Linked DNA regions of Blastochloris viridis. Each later gene encodes a partner of the first gene's protein in a complex. Links are inferred from orthologs where the notes say so. Each region holds a gene or a part of one and is shown on either strand. Other genes may lie near its edges.

Region 1 (6,224 bases):
CGCCGCGGTATGCGACGCCGATACTCGCACTATGGCTGGGACTTGGTGCGTCGGTTGTCAGGATCGGACTTTGTTCGGCTCGCTCGCGTGAGAGGCGTGAGCTGGTTATTTCGGTGTTTCTCGTCTGCGCCGCACTTTCGTCTGTTTGGATGAATGTTAGGACAACATTTCGCCAAGCTATAGACAATAGATTTGAAGCCATTGAGAGAACTAAATTCGCAATACTTTCAAATGCCTATGATCAGCAATTAATTAGAGTTGTCTATCCGTCGTCGAAAAATATCGCAGGTGCGCTTGAGTATATACGGGAAAGGCGATTGTCGGCATTTTCAGATAAGTCTAGCGATTCGAAAATACCGGGAGACGTGTTAAATCGTGGCTCTAGCGCTCCAGCTTGTTCTATGAATTACGTAGATAGAATTGGAAAATTATCCGATTTTGATTTTATTGTAGATGGCTGGGTCGCACACGAGGGGAACCGGCGTGCTCCACTTTGGGTAATTGCGTTTTCGTCCTCGGGGCGAGTCATCGGATTTTCACGTCCCTTAATTCCGCGACCGGACGTTATGAAAGCTGTCAACGCACCGCGTGACTATCGTGGTTTCTCCGTTCCGGTTCACCTGAGCAATGAAGATAATAATCTAGACAAGGCTAGCAACTATATTCTGGCCGTATTCAACGGCGGCTATCCGAGTGTTTGTAGGATCGATTTAAAAATGGAATGAACGCCGATTTGAACGAACCATTTGGGGTCTATATCCGATGGGTACGCTATGTAACGAGAGTATTTGGTTCGGTCGCCCCTGATGATTTGTACCGGCAGCGTGTGAGTGGCTGCTTCGGTGTAGCGTCGATTGCCGTGCGTTAAGCTCGGAACATTTTTTGGCGATACTCGGCTGCCTGACCGCACCCGCAGGCTGTCATCCGTGGCCTGCGTTGCGAGGTGGGGTGGAATGATCCGGCCGCGATTTCATCGGCGGCGCTGCTCTGGCATCATGGGCCAACGTCACTAGATGAATGACCATGAAAACTTGGCGCGCTTCCCTTCATGCCACCATCGCCGGCGGCGCCGCCGGCGTGGTGCTGCTCACCCTGATCGCCGCGGTGCACGGCACCCATTTCGACGGTGCGACGGTGTTCTTCATGGTCGGCGTCGCTCTGCCGGCGGCGCTGCTGGTTGCGGCGCCGGTCGGCTTCATTGCGTTTCCGCTGGCGCGTCTCGCGCTTGACCGGGCGGAGGCCTACACCGCCGGCCGGCTGATGCTGGTCGGCGCGGTGCTGGGCTTCGTGCTGCCGCTGACGGCGGCGTGGCGGTTCCGGTCGAGCTTCGTCACCGGCGGCTGGGCGCTCACGGTCATCTTCGTGTTGGCCGCCACCGTCGCCGGCGTCATCAGCGCCTACGCCTATCACCGGCGATCGGAACCGGCGGCGCCCCGGACCGCTTAGCTCCGCGGGTGGCCGCGGCGGCCGCTCCGCGGAACGCTTTGGAGGTTCCATGCGCGCGAATTCCGTCTTTGCTGCCATCACCCTTGCAGCCGCTTTGTTGACCGCGCCGCCGGCGATGGCCCAATCCATTGCTGTGCCCCGCGCCTTCGACGGCCTGTGGTCGGTCTACGTTGATGTACTGCGCGGCAACTGCGCGGCGAACTCCTCGTTCCCGGTCAGGGTGGTGCGCGGCGCCATCGCCTATGCCGGCCAGGTCAACATCGACGTCAGCGGCACCATCGGGCGCGACGGCCGCGTCACCGCCCGCGTCAGCCGCGGCGCGGAGACGCTGAGCATCTCCGGCCGGGTGTCGGCCGCGCGCGGCGCCGGGGTGTGGACGGCGTCCTCGCGCGGCTGCTCCGGCCGCTGGGTCGCCCGCCGGGCGGGCTGATCCGCCGCGTGGCGGAAGCGGCCGCCGCGCGGCGGCCTTCGCCGTTGTGCCGTGCCCGCGCCCGGTATGCAGCAGGGCGGGGCGCCGCTGCCGCACCTGCCCACTGGTCCCGTGCGGCGGCATCCTGCATAATCGCGCCAATCAGGGTCGGCCTCCCGGCGCATCGGCGGGGGCCTGACGTCGTCACGTCCCGGTCGGCATTGTTGCCGCCGCAACAGCCGTTTGGCGCAGAGAAGCACCATGAGCCGCATTCCCGATTTCACCCGCGTCGAATTCGCCGATGCTCCGCTGCCGGCCGTCGAGGCGACGGGCGAGCCGTGGCTCACCCCCGAGGGCATTCCGGTCAAGAGCGCCTACGGCCCCGCCGACGTCGCCGGGCTCGACTTCCTCGACACCTGGCCCGGCCTGCCGCCCTATCTGCGCGGGCCGTACCCGACCATGTACGTCAACCAGCCGTGGACGGTGCGGCAGTACGCCGGCTTCTCGACGGCGGAGGACTCCAACGCGTTCTACCGCCGCAACCTTGCCGCCGGGCAGAAGGGCCTGTCGGTGGCGTTCGACCTCGCTACCCACCGCGGCTACGATTCGGACCATCCGCGGGTGTCGGGCGACGTCGGCATGGCCGGCGTCGCGATCGATTCGATCTACGACATGCGCACGCTGTTCGCCGGCATTCCGCTCGACCAGATGAGCGTGTCGATGACCATGAACGGCGCGGTGCTGCCGATCATGGCGCTCTACATCGTCGCCGCCGAGGAGCAGGGCGTGCCGGCGCAGAAGCTCGCCGGCACCATCCAGAACGACATCCTCAAAGAATTCATGGTGCGGAACACCTATATCTATCCGCCGCTGCCCTCGATGCGGATCATCTCCGACATCTTCGCTTTCACCTCGGCCAACATGCCGAAGTTCAACTCGATCTCGATCTCCGGCTACCATATGCAGGAGGCCGGGGCGACGCAGGACCTCGAACTCGCCTATACGCTGGCCGATGGCGTCGAATACATCCGCGCCGGCATGGACGCTGGGCTCACCGTCGATGCGTTCGCGCCGCGCCTGTCGTTCTTCTGGGCGATCGGCATGAACTTCTACATGGAAGTCGCCAAGATGCGGGCGGCGCGGCTGTTGTGGGCCAAGCTGGTGAAGCAGTTCAACCCGCAGAGCCTGAAGTCGCTGCCGCTGCGCACCCACTCGCAGACCTCGGGCTGGTCGCTCACCGCGCAGGATGTGTTCAACAACGTCATGCGCACCGCGATCGAGGCGATGGCGGCGACGCAAGGCCACACCCAGTCGCTGCACACCAACGCGCTCGACGAAGCTTTGGCGCTGCCGACCGACTTTTCCGCCCGCATCGCCCGCAACACCCAGCTGTTCCTGCAGCAGGAGAGCGGCACCACCCGCATCATCGACCCGTGGGGCGGCTCCCATTATGTCGAGCGTCTCACCGCCGATCTCGCCCGCCGGGCGTGGCAGCACATCGAGGAGGTCGAAGCGCTCGGCGGCATGGCCAAGGCCATCGACGCCGGCATTCCCAAGCTGCGCATCGAGGAGGCGGCGGCCAAGACCCAGGCCCGCATCGATTCCGGCGCCCAGACCGTGGTCGGCGTCAACAAGTACATCGTCGCCGACGAAAAGCCGATCGACGTGCGCAAGGTCGACAATTCGGCGGTGCGCACCATGCAGATCGACAAGCTGAAGCGCCTGCGCGGCGAGCGCGACGAGGCGGCGGTGGCCTCCCGGCTCGACGCGCTGAGCCATGCCGCGACCGACCGCGCCAAGGGCAATTTGCTGGCGCTGGCGGTCGAGGCGGCGCGGCAGAAGGCGACGGTGGGCGAAATCTCCGACGCCTTGGAGCGGGTGTGGGGCCGCCACCGCGCCGAAATCCGCGCCATTTCCGGCGTCTACAAGCGCGAGTTCAAGAAGATGGATGACAAGGTCGCCCGCATCCAGCGCCGCGTCGAAGCGTTCGAGGCCGAGGAGGGCCGCCGCCCGCGCATCCTGGTCGCCAAGGTCGGCCAGGACGGCCACGACCGCGGCCAGAAGGTGATCGCCTCCGCCTTCGCCGACCTCGGCTTCGACGTCGACATCGGCCCGCTGTTCGCCACCCCGCAGGAGGCGGCGCGCCAGGCGGTGGAGAACGACGTCCACGTCATCGGCGTGTCCTCGCTCGCCGCCGGCCACCTCACGTTGGTGCCGGAAGTGAAGGCGGCGCTGGCGGCCGAGGGCCGCGGCGACATCATGGTGGTGGTGGGCGGCGTGATTCCGCCGCAGGACTTCCCGGCCCTGGTCGAGGCCGGCGCCGCGGCGATCTTCCCGCCCGGCACGGTGATCGCCGACGCTGCCGAGAGCCTGCTGGAGAAGCTTGCCACCCAGCTCGGCCACTTGCCCAAGCAGGCGGCGGAGTAATCGAGGTTTCGCCGTCCCGGAGCGAGCGCAAGCGAGCATCCGGGACCGTGCGAAGACGAGGGCTCTCTTCCTGCTGACGGTCCCGGCTCTCACGGCTTCGCCGTTCGGCCGGGACGACAGATGACGCCAGTGGCTCTGAGGAGCGACCTTTCTCGGCCTCATGCTGATGAGGCTGCTACCGGGTCGCGCCGTAGGCGCGCCCGATGCCAGGCAGGCTCCGCAGCCGTCTCGAAGCATGGGCCGAAGGCCGACGTCGACCAAAGGTCAAACGTAAAGGCCGTTGGTATACCGCGTCTCCGAAGGAATTCGCCTTGTGCCCTTGCGCCGACAGACAGTCAGCGCAAGGGATTTCATCGGCGTCGCGGTATATGAATTGGAGCCGCGATCTGTCGTCCCCGGCGAGCACCGCGAAGCGGTGCGAGGGAAGGGGACCCACTTTCCATTTGCGTTCCAGATGGGTTCCCTTCCCTCGCCGCTTAAGCGGCTCGGCCGGGAACGACCGGCGGTGACTGCCGCGACGTTTCGCGCCAATTCCACCGGCCAAGGCAGCCGTCAGCGCGTCCCCGCCGGCTCGTTCTGCCGCTCTTCCAGCACGGTGCGGGCGTGGCGCACCACGTGGTCGGCCATCACGGCGTGACCTTCGGCGGTGGGGTGGAACGCTCCGCCATAGAGCGCGGCGTAGGCCGGCTGCAGCACGTCGAACGGCGAGATGTTGTCGCGGTGGGTGTTGGCGGTGAGGAAGGCGTCGTTGGGGGTGCGGAACAGCCGCCAGTGCCGGCCATAGGGCAGCGTCGCCGCCGGCGAATAGGGCACGAACTCGCCGGTGGCGAGCGAACGGCGCGGCACCGCCATCATCGTCTGGTCGAGCTGGGCGCGCTGCGGCTCGCGCGCACACAGGCCGCGGCGGGCGAACGCGCCGACATGGTCGCCGATCAGGCGGAAGCCGGTGCCGGCGCCGGTGGCAAGATTGGTCGGGCAGTCCGCCCCCTTCGAGCTGGCGATGCATGTCATCCGTTGCAGCAGCCGGGCGTGGAAGCCGGACACCTCGCGCAGCCGCTCCGGGCTGAACGCCAGTTGCGGCGCGACGTCGAGGCCGAGCGTCGGCGGGCTGCCGCACAGCTGGCCGGTCTCGTCGTATTGCAGCGGCGGGTACTGGGTTTGCAGCACCCGGCCGGGTGGCACGCCGAAGCCGTCCTCGAGCGCGGACCTGACCGCCTGCAGCCGCTCGTCGAGCACCTCCAGATTGGCGTTCGCGACGCTGGGCGGGACGCGGAGCTCGTGGCCGACCCAAACGGCGATCGGCGCGACATCGGCGGCGCTGTCCGTCACCGCGTAGAGCGCGAGCGAGGACAGGCCGACGTCGTCGCCGCCGATCGACAGCAGCACGAGGTCGATCGGCCGCCGCATCGCCGTGCGCGGACACCACCGCATCGTCACCGGCTCGACGCCGATCTCGCTCGATCCGCGCGGATAGGTTGGCAGGCGGTAGGTGAGGCGGCTTGCGCGCGGGCCTTCGCACATCAGGTCGGCGAGCAGATCGAGCTGCGGCGGCACCTTGGCGCCGCCCGGCTCCTTGAAGCCTTCGCGGGCGTCGCTGGGCAGAAACAGGCCGTCGGCGACCTCCGCGCCGGCGCAGGCAAGGCTCACCAGCGTCACCGAGCGCTGGCGGTTCTCCAGCGCGAGTTGAAGGCCGACCCGCATCGGATAGCCGTAGAGCGAGCGGTGGCAATCCGGGCTGAGCCAGCGCGCCCCGCCGCGCTCGAACGCGGTGGCGAACTCGGGCGAGGCGGGCTTGAAGGCAACGCTGCTGTCGTCGTCCGGAAGCTTGCGGCGCGGCAGCGCCTTGGGGTCGACATCGCCGCCCGGCACGGCCAGCCCGAACGCTTCCACCGGCGCGAGGTTCTTCTTCAGCGCGGCGATGTCGTCGCGCAGCAGCGTCGGG
Region 2 (6,046 bases), 250 kb from region 1 along the record:
GGGCGACGCCGAGTTCTGCGACCAGCGCGGCGAACGCGCCGGGCACCGCGGCCGCCTCGGGGCCGAGGTCGAAGTCGAGCGCGATGGCGTCGAGCACCACCGCGCCGAGCGCGGTCGAAATCGCCTGGGGCGTCGGCGGCAGGCCGAAGCCGCGGGCGCCGATGGCGCCGGCGAACACCAGCGTCAGGCCGGTGGCGCCGTTCTCCAGATCCTCCAGCGCCTGGGCGTTGGCCTTGGCCGGATCGGGATGGTCGACGCGCTGCACCACCCGCCAGGCGGTGCCGGCGGTGCGGCCGGCCAGCGCGGCGCGGTCGGCCCGGCGCGGAAAGACCGGCTCGATGCGGATGCCGTCGGCGGTGAATGAGACCAGCTTCTTGTCGAACGGCGCGCCCTTCAGCACGGTCTCGACCAGCTTCATCCAGTCGTCGCGGGTGGGGGTGGCGAACTCGGACGCGAGCTTGAGGTCGGCGTCGGTCATCGGGAGAGGCTCCTGAACCGGATCGATGCGAAAACGGATGCGTCGGACCCTACCCAGCGGGGCGGAAAGGGCAATAGGCAGACGCCGAGAGTCGGCAGGGCGCACTTGCGAGGCGCATTGCGCCACCGGAGTTGGATCGGTGCAACACGCTTCGCGTTTGCGCCCTACCCCGCCCGCGTCATGCCGCTGCGGTCGATCGTCGCCGCGGCGTCGGCAATGCGGCGGCCGTTGATGACGCGATCGGGGGCGATCTCGGCCAGCGGCACCAGCACGAACGCCCGTTCGAACAAATGGGGGTGCGGCAGCACCAGGCCGGGCTGGTCCAGCGTCAGGTCGTCATAGCTGAGAATGTCGATATCGACCGGGCGCGGCCCCCACCGCGTGCCCGCTTCGCGCACCCGGCCGAGCCGGCGCTCGACCTCGAGCGCCCGTTCAAGCAGCGCCCGCGGCGACAGCGTGGTCTCGATCAATGCGCAGCGGTTGACGAAGGCAGGCTGGTCGGTGACGCCCCACGGCGGGGTGATCCAGTCGGACGACACCCGCACCACCGCGACCTCGCCAGCCTCGGCCAACAGCGCCAGCGCGCGGTCGAGCGTCGATGCCACGTCGCCGAGATTGCCGCCGAGCCCGAGCAGGGCCGAGGCGGCGTCAGGCGGCGCCACGGCGGCGCACCAAGGTGACGCCGACTTCGGCGAACACCGCCGTCAGCGGCGCGTTGGGCTTGCGCACCGTGACCTCGATCGCCTCGATCGACGGGAAGGTCGCGAACAGCGCCTCGGTGAGGGCGCCGGCGGCGGCCTCCACCAGCTTGTAGCGGCGGCCGAGGAACGCCTCGCGCGCCACCGTGACGATGGCGTCGTAGGACACTGTGGCCGACAGCCGGTCGGTCGCCACCGCGGCGCCAAGGTCGAGGTCGAGGGTGATGTCGAGCGCGAAATGCTGGCCGATCTCGGCCTCGAACGCGTGGCAGCCGTGAAATGCGTGCAGCATCAGGCCCTTGACGAAAATACGATCGCTCATCGCTCAGACTCGATCGCGCCACGCACCTTCAGCGCCTGCACCGTTTCGAACACGTCGTGCACCCGCACGATCATCGCTCCCGCCGCCACCGCGGCGAGGTTGCCGGCCAGCGAGCCGGCCAGCCGCTGCAGCGGCGGCGCCGGCGACACCGCGTCGATGAAGCGCTTGCGCGACAGCCCCATCAGGATCGGCCGGCCGAACAGCGACAGCTCGGCCAGGCGGGCGATGGCGATGATGCTCTGCCGCGGCGTCTTGCCGAAGCCGATGCCGGGGTCGAGCACGATGCGCTCCGGCTTCAGCCCGGCGCGGGCGGCGATCTCCAGCGACCGCTCGAAGAAGCGCTCGATGTCGGCCATGATGTCGATGTCGGGGTCGACGCTGTCGCGGTTGTGCATCACCACCACCGGCACGTCGTGCTCGGCGGCGACGCGCGCCATGTCGGGGTCGCGTTGCAGGCCCCACACGTCGTTGAGCATGGCGGCGCCGGCTTTCAGCGCGCGGGCGGCGACCGTGGCCTTCATGGTGTCGACCGACACCGGAATGCCGAAGCTCACCGCCGCCGGCAGCGTCTCGGCGAGCCGCGCCCACTCCTCCTCGGCCGAGACCGGCGCGGAGTCGCCATAGGGCCTGGTCGATTCGGCGCCGATATCGAGGATGTCGGCGCCCTCATCCCGGATGGCGCGCGCGCGGGCGAGCGCCGTCGCCGGGGCGTCGAAGCAGCCGCCGTCCGAGAACGAATCGGGCGTGACGTTGAGGATGCCCATCACCAGCGGCCGGCGGGCCTGAAGCGCGCGGTCGAGCCAGCGGGAATCGGCCATTCGAGGCGGCGGCGTTGCGGAGAGGCTGGAAGCGGCGAGCGACATTACGCCGCTTTGCGGCGCGGCCGCCGCGGAGTCAAGCGGCAAGACCATCGGTGGCGGCAGGGCGCTGCCATGCGCAAAGCGGTTTCCAGTTTTCCTCAAACCCTCTAAGCCGAAGGCATGACGAACGCTGCCTGCTACCCCACTTCCAGCCTGTCTCCCGCCCTCGCGGCGCTGGCCAAGGCCGTACGTGCCGGCCAGCGCGCCGCGGTGGCCCGCGCCATCACTTTGGTGGAGTCCAAGAAGCCGGCCCACCAGGCCGACGCTCGGGCTCTGCTCGCCAACCTTCTGCCCGACACCGGCCGGGCGATCCGGGTCGGCATCACCGGCGTGCCCGGCGTCGGCAAGTCGACCACCATCGACGTCCTGGGCAGCCACCTCACCGCGAAAGGCCACCGCGTCGCGGTGCTGGCGGTCGACCCGTCCTCGACCCGCACCGGCGGCTCGATTCTCGGCGACAAGACCCGCATGGTGAATCTCGCCGCCGACGACAACGCCTTCATCCGGCCCTCGCCCTCGGCCGGCACGCTGGGCGGCGTCGCCGCCAAGACCCGCGAGACCATGCTGGTGTGCGAGGCGGCCGGCTACGACGTCATTCTGGTCGAGACGGTCGGCATCGGCCAGTCGGAAACCGCGGTGGCCGATCTCACCGACATCTTCGTCGCCTTGATGCTGCCCGGCGCCGGCGACGAGCTGCAGGGCATCAAGAAGGGCTTGCTGGAACTCGCCGACCTCATCGCCGTCAACAAGGCCGACGGCGACAACCTCGCCCGCGCCCGCATCGCGGCGGCCGAGTACAAGGCGGCGCTGCACATCCTCACCCCGGCGTCCGAGGTGTGGCAGCCGCCGGTGATCACCTATTCGGCGGCGACCAAGGACGGCATCGAGCTGCTGTGGTCGCACGTGCTCGACCACCGCACCAAGACCACCGCCGCGGGCGAATTGCAGGAAAAGCGCCGGGCCCAGCAGGTGAAATGGATGTGGGCGATGGTCGACGACCGGCTGAAGTCCCGCATCCACAATGACCCTTTGGTGCGGGCGCGGGTGCCGGCGCTGGAGCAGGCGGTGGCCGAGGGCTCGCTGCCGGTGTCGCTCGCCGCCGACGAGATCGCCGAGCTGTTGGGGTTCTGAAGGGACGAACCCCACCCACCTCACACGGTTTCCGGAGGATGACCTCTGAACAGCCTCGGTGGGGAGCCGCTCTTCACCCTCTCCCCTTGCGGGAGAGGGTGGCAAGGATGAGCGAAGCGAAATCCGAGCCGGGTGAGGGGGCATTTCACGGCGGCTCGGTTTTACTCCTCACCCGCCTCGCGATCTAAAGATCGCTCTTCACCCTCTCCCGCAAGGGGAGAAGGAAGAAGAGCCCGAGCTGATCAATCGGAAACCGTATCACCCCTTCACATACGCGCCCGGCGCCGGGCCGAGCGGCACCAGGCCCTCGCTTGGCGCGCCGACCGGCGGCGGCGCCACCCGATCGGCGGCGCTGCGCGCCGCAAGCCAGCCCGACCACGCCGGCCACCACGACCCGGCGGTGGCCGGCGCGGTGGCGAGCCAGCTGTCGGGGTCGACATAGGCGTCGTCGCCCTTGGCGGTGGCGATGCGGTGGCGCCGGCCGCGATGGCCAGGCTCGGACACGATGCCGGCATTGTGGCCGCCCGAGGTGAGCACGAACGTCAGCTCGCTCTCGGTGAACAGATGCAGCTTGTAGACCGAGCGCCACGGCGCGATGTGGTCGGTCTCGGTGCCGACCACGAACAGCGGCACCCGGATGTCCTTCAGCGCCACCGGCCGGCCGTCGAGCACGTAGCGGCCGGCGGTGAGGCGGTTCTCCAGGAACAGCCGGCGCAGATACTGCGCGTGCATGCGGTAGGGCATGCGGGTGGCGTCGGCGTTCCAGGCGGCAAGGTCGCTTTCGACGTCGCGCTCGCCGAGCAGATACGACTTCACCATCCGCGACCACACCAGATCGTTGGAGCGGAGCAGCTGGAAGGCGCCGGACATCTGGCCGCTCTCCAGCACGCCCTGGTCCCACATCAGGTCTTCCAGGAAGGCGATCTGGTTCTCGTCGACGAACAGCATCAGCTCGCCAGCCTCGGAGAAGTCGGTCTGCGCCGCCAGCAGCGTCACCGAGGCGAGGCGCTCGTCGCCGTCGCGCGCCATCTTGGCGGCGGCGATGGCGAGCTGGGTGCCCCCTAAGCAATAGCCGCAGGCGTGGATCTTGCGGTCGGGCACCACGGCGCCGACCGCGTCCAGCGCCGCCAGGATGCCGCGGGTGCGGTAGGCGTCGAACTCGACGTCGCGGTCGGCGTCGGTGGGGTTGCGCCAGGAGATCGCGAACACGGTGTGGCCCTGGCCGACCAGCCAGCGGATCAGCGAGTTCGCAGGCGACAAATCGAGGATGTAGAACTTCATGATCCAGGCCGGCACGATCAGCACCGGCTCGGCCAGCACCGACGGCGTCGCCGGGGTGTACTGGATCAGCTCCATCAGCTCGTTGCGATAGATGACGGTGCCGGGCGTGGCGGCGACGTTGACGCCGACCTCGAACGCCAGCGAGGTCGGCCGCTCGGCCTTGGCGAGGGCGGCGGCAGCGTCGTCGGCGGCGTTGGCGAGGCCGCGGGCGAGGTTGGCGCCGCCTTCCTCCAGTGTGCGCCGCACCACGGTCGGGTTCAGCCACGGCAGGTTGGAGGGCGAGGCGGCGTCGAGCAGCTGGCGGGCGACGAAGGCGGCGCGGTCGGCATTGATCTTGGCAACGCCGCGCACCGGCTGGGTGGCGCGCTCCCACCATTGCTCCTGGGCCAGGAACGCCTGCTGCCACAGCACGTAGGGCAGGCCCGCCCAGGCCGGATCGTCGAAGCGGTGATCGTTGCGCGAGGGCGCGACCGGCGGCGTCGCCATCTCTCCGGTGACCGTGCTGGACATCGCGGCCGTGGCGAAGCGGGCATAGGCCTGGATGCTGTCCGCGGCGTCGAACGCCAGCGCGAGCTGGCGGCCGGGAGCGGAGGCGAAATGCACCGCCCAGTCCTGCCAGGCGGTATAGAGCGCGAACGGCGACAGCCCGCCGGTCAGCCGCGCGGTGGCGGCGCGCAAGGCGCGGTCGATGGTGTCGAACGGGTAGCCCTCGTCCGCGCTGGCCGGGGGCGTGGCGGGCGCCGGGCTCAAGACGGGGCCGGTGGTGGCGTCCATGTCGACTCTCCGAAGCCTGTTCGCCGCAATTCGTCCCGGGCCGCGCCGGTCGCCGGCGCATGGCGAAGTCGAGCCGGCGCCCGGGCGGCCATGGTCGAATGCGAAATCTGGCCGATCGGCTCGGCGTTTCGTCGGCTCGGCGGAAAAACCCTTCCGATCAAGGAGTTCTCGGCGGATTTGTTGTCACGATCACGACGTGATCATGAGGGAACCCTATAACGGAGCGCGGGGTTCGGTCGAAACCGTAGTTTCCGCGACCGGGATGAACGGAAACGCTTCGATGCTGTCGATCATCGTGCCGGTTTTGGACGAAGAAACCAGCATTGCCACCGCGCTGTTCCGGCTTCGGCCCTTCCTCGCGCGCGGGGCGGAACTGGTGGTGGTCGACGGCGGCTCGCTCGACGGCACGGTGGCGGCCGCCCGGCCGTACGCCAGCCGTGTCGTCATTGCGCCGCGCGGCCGCGGCGCCCAGCTCGCGGCGGGGGCGGTGGCGGCGGCCGGC

Evidence for each region.
Region 2: the proteins of scpA (region 1) and meaB are in contact, whole or in part, in a crystal structure (PDB 8DPB), measured with the Methylorubrum extorquens proteins. The link is inferred for Blastochloris viridis from one-to-one orthologs. Residues at the interface, in SOR27001.1 of Methylorubrum extorquens: Glu577, Glu578, Asn579, Asp580, Gly581, Arg582, Arg583, Arg585, His596, Ala604, Ser605, Ala608, Asp609, Gly611, Phe612, Asp613, Val614, Asp615, Ile616, Gly617, Pro618, Leu619, Glu625, Arg628, Gln629, Val631, Glu632, Asn633, Asp634, Glu661; in SOR26638.1 of Methylorubrum extorquens: Arg20, Ala21, Ala24, Arg25, Thr28, Ser32, Arg33, Arg34, His37, Thr98, Gly99, Gly100, Ser101, Ile102, Leu103, Lys106, Thr107, Ala110, Ala113, Ile114, Asp115, Arg116, Ala118, Phe119, Ile120, Arg121, Pro122, Pro124.

Annotation. Positions count from the first base shown.
Region 1 is NZ_CP012946.1:2,671,177-2,677,400, reverse strand. What follows is about bases 1,714-4,699. They hold scpA (methylmalonyl-CoA mutase), read left to right. Parts: upstream 1,714-2,116; coding sequence 2,117-4,282; downstream 4,283-4,699. Other genes in these bases: BVIR_RS11695 (hypothetical protein), read left to right, coding at 1,714-1,876. Also shown: BVIR_RS16480 (GtrA family protein), read left to right, coding at 1-725; BVIR_RS11700 (hypothetical protein), read left to right, coding at 1,024-1,446; more of BVIR_RS11695, read left to right, coding at 1,496-1,713; BVIR_RS11685 (SGNH/GDSL hydrolase family protein), read right to left, coding at 4,835-6,224. UniProt on the Escherichia coli protein: Catalyzes the interconversion of succinyl-CoA and methylmalonyl-CoA. Could be part of a pathway that converts succinate to propionate.
Region 2 is NZ_CP012946.1:2,916,830-2,922,875, reverse strand. The notes cover bases 1,676-4,483. They hold meaB (methylmalonyl Co-A mutase-associated GTPase MeaB), read left to right. Parts: upstream 1,676-2,478; coding sequence 2,479-3,489; downstream 3,490-4,483. Other genes in these bases: BVIR_RS12800 (PHA/PHB synthase family protein), read right to left, coding at 3,748-4,483; folP (dihydropteroate synthase), read right to left, coding at 1,676-2,316. Also shown: BVIR_RS12825 (methylmalonyl-CoA mutase subunit beta), read right to left, coding at 1-478; folK (2-amino-4-hydroxy-6-hydroxymethyldihydropteridine diphosphokinase), read right to left, coding at 643-1,140; folB (dihydroneopterin aldolase), read right to left, coding at 1,127-1,498; more of folP, read right to left, coding at 1,495-1,675; more of BVIR_RS12800, read right to left, coding at 4,484-5,544; BVIR_RS12795 (TIGR04283 family arsenosugar biosynthesis glycosyltransferase), read left to right, coding at 5,825-6,046. UniProt on the Escherichia coli protein: Binds and hydrolyzes GTP. Likely functions as a G-protein chaperone that assists AdoCbl cofactor delivery to the methylmalonyl-CoA mutase (MCM) ScpA and reactivation of the enzyme during catalysis.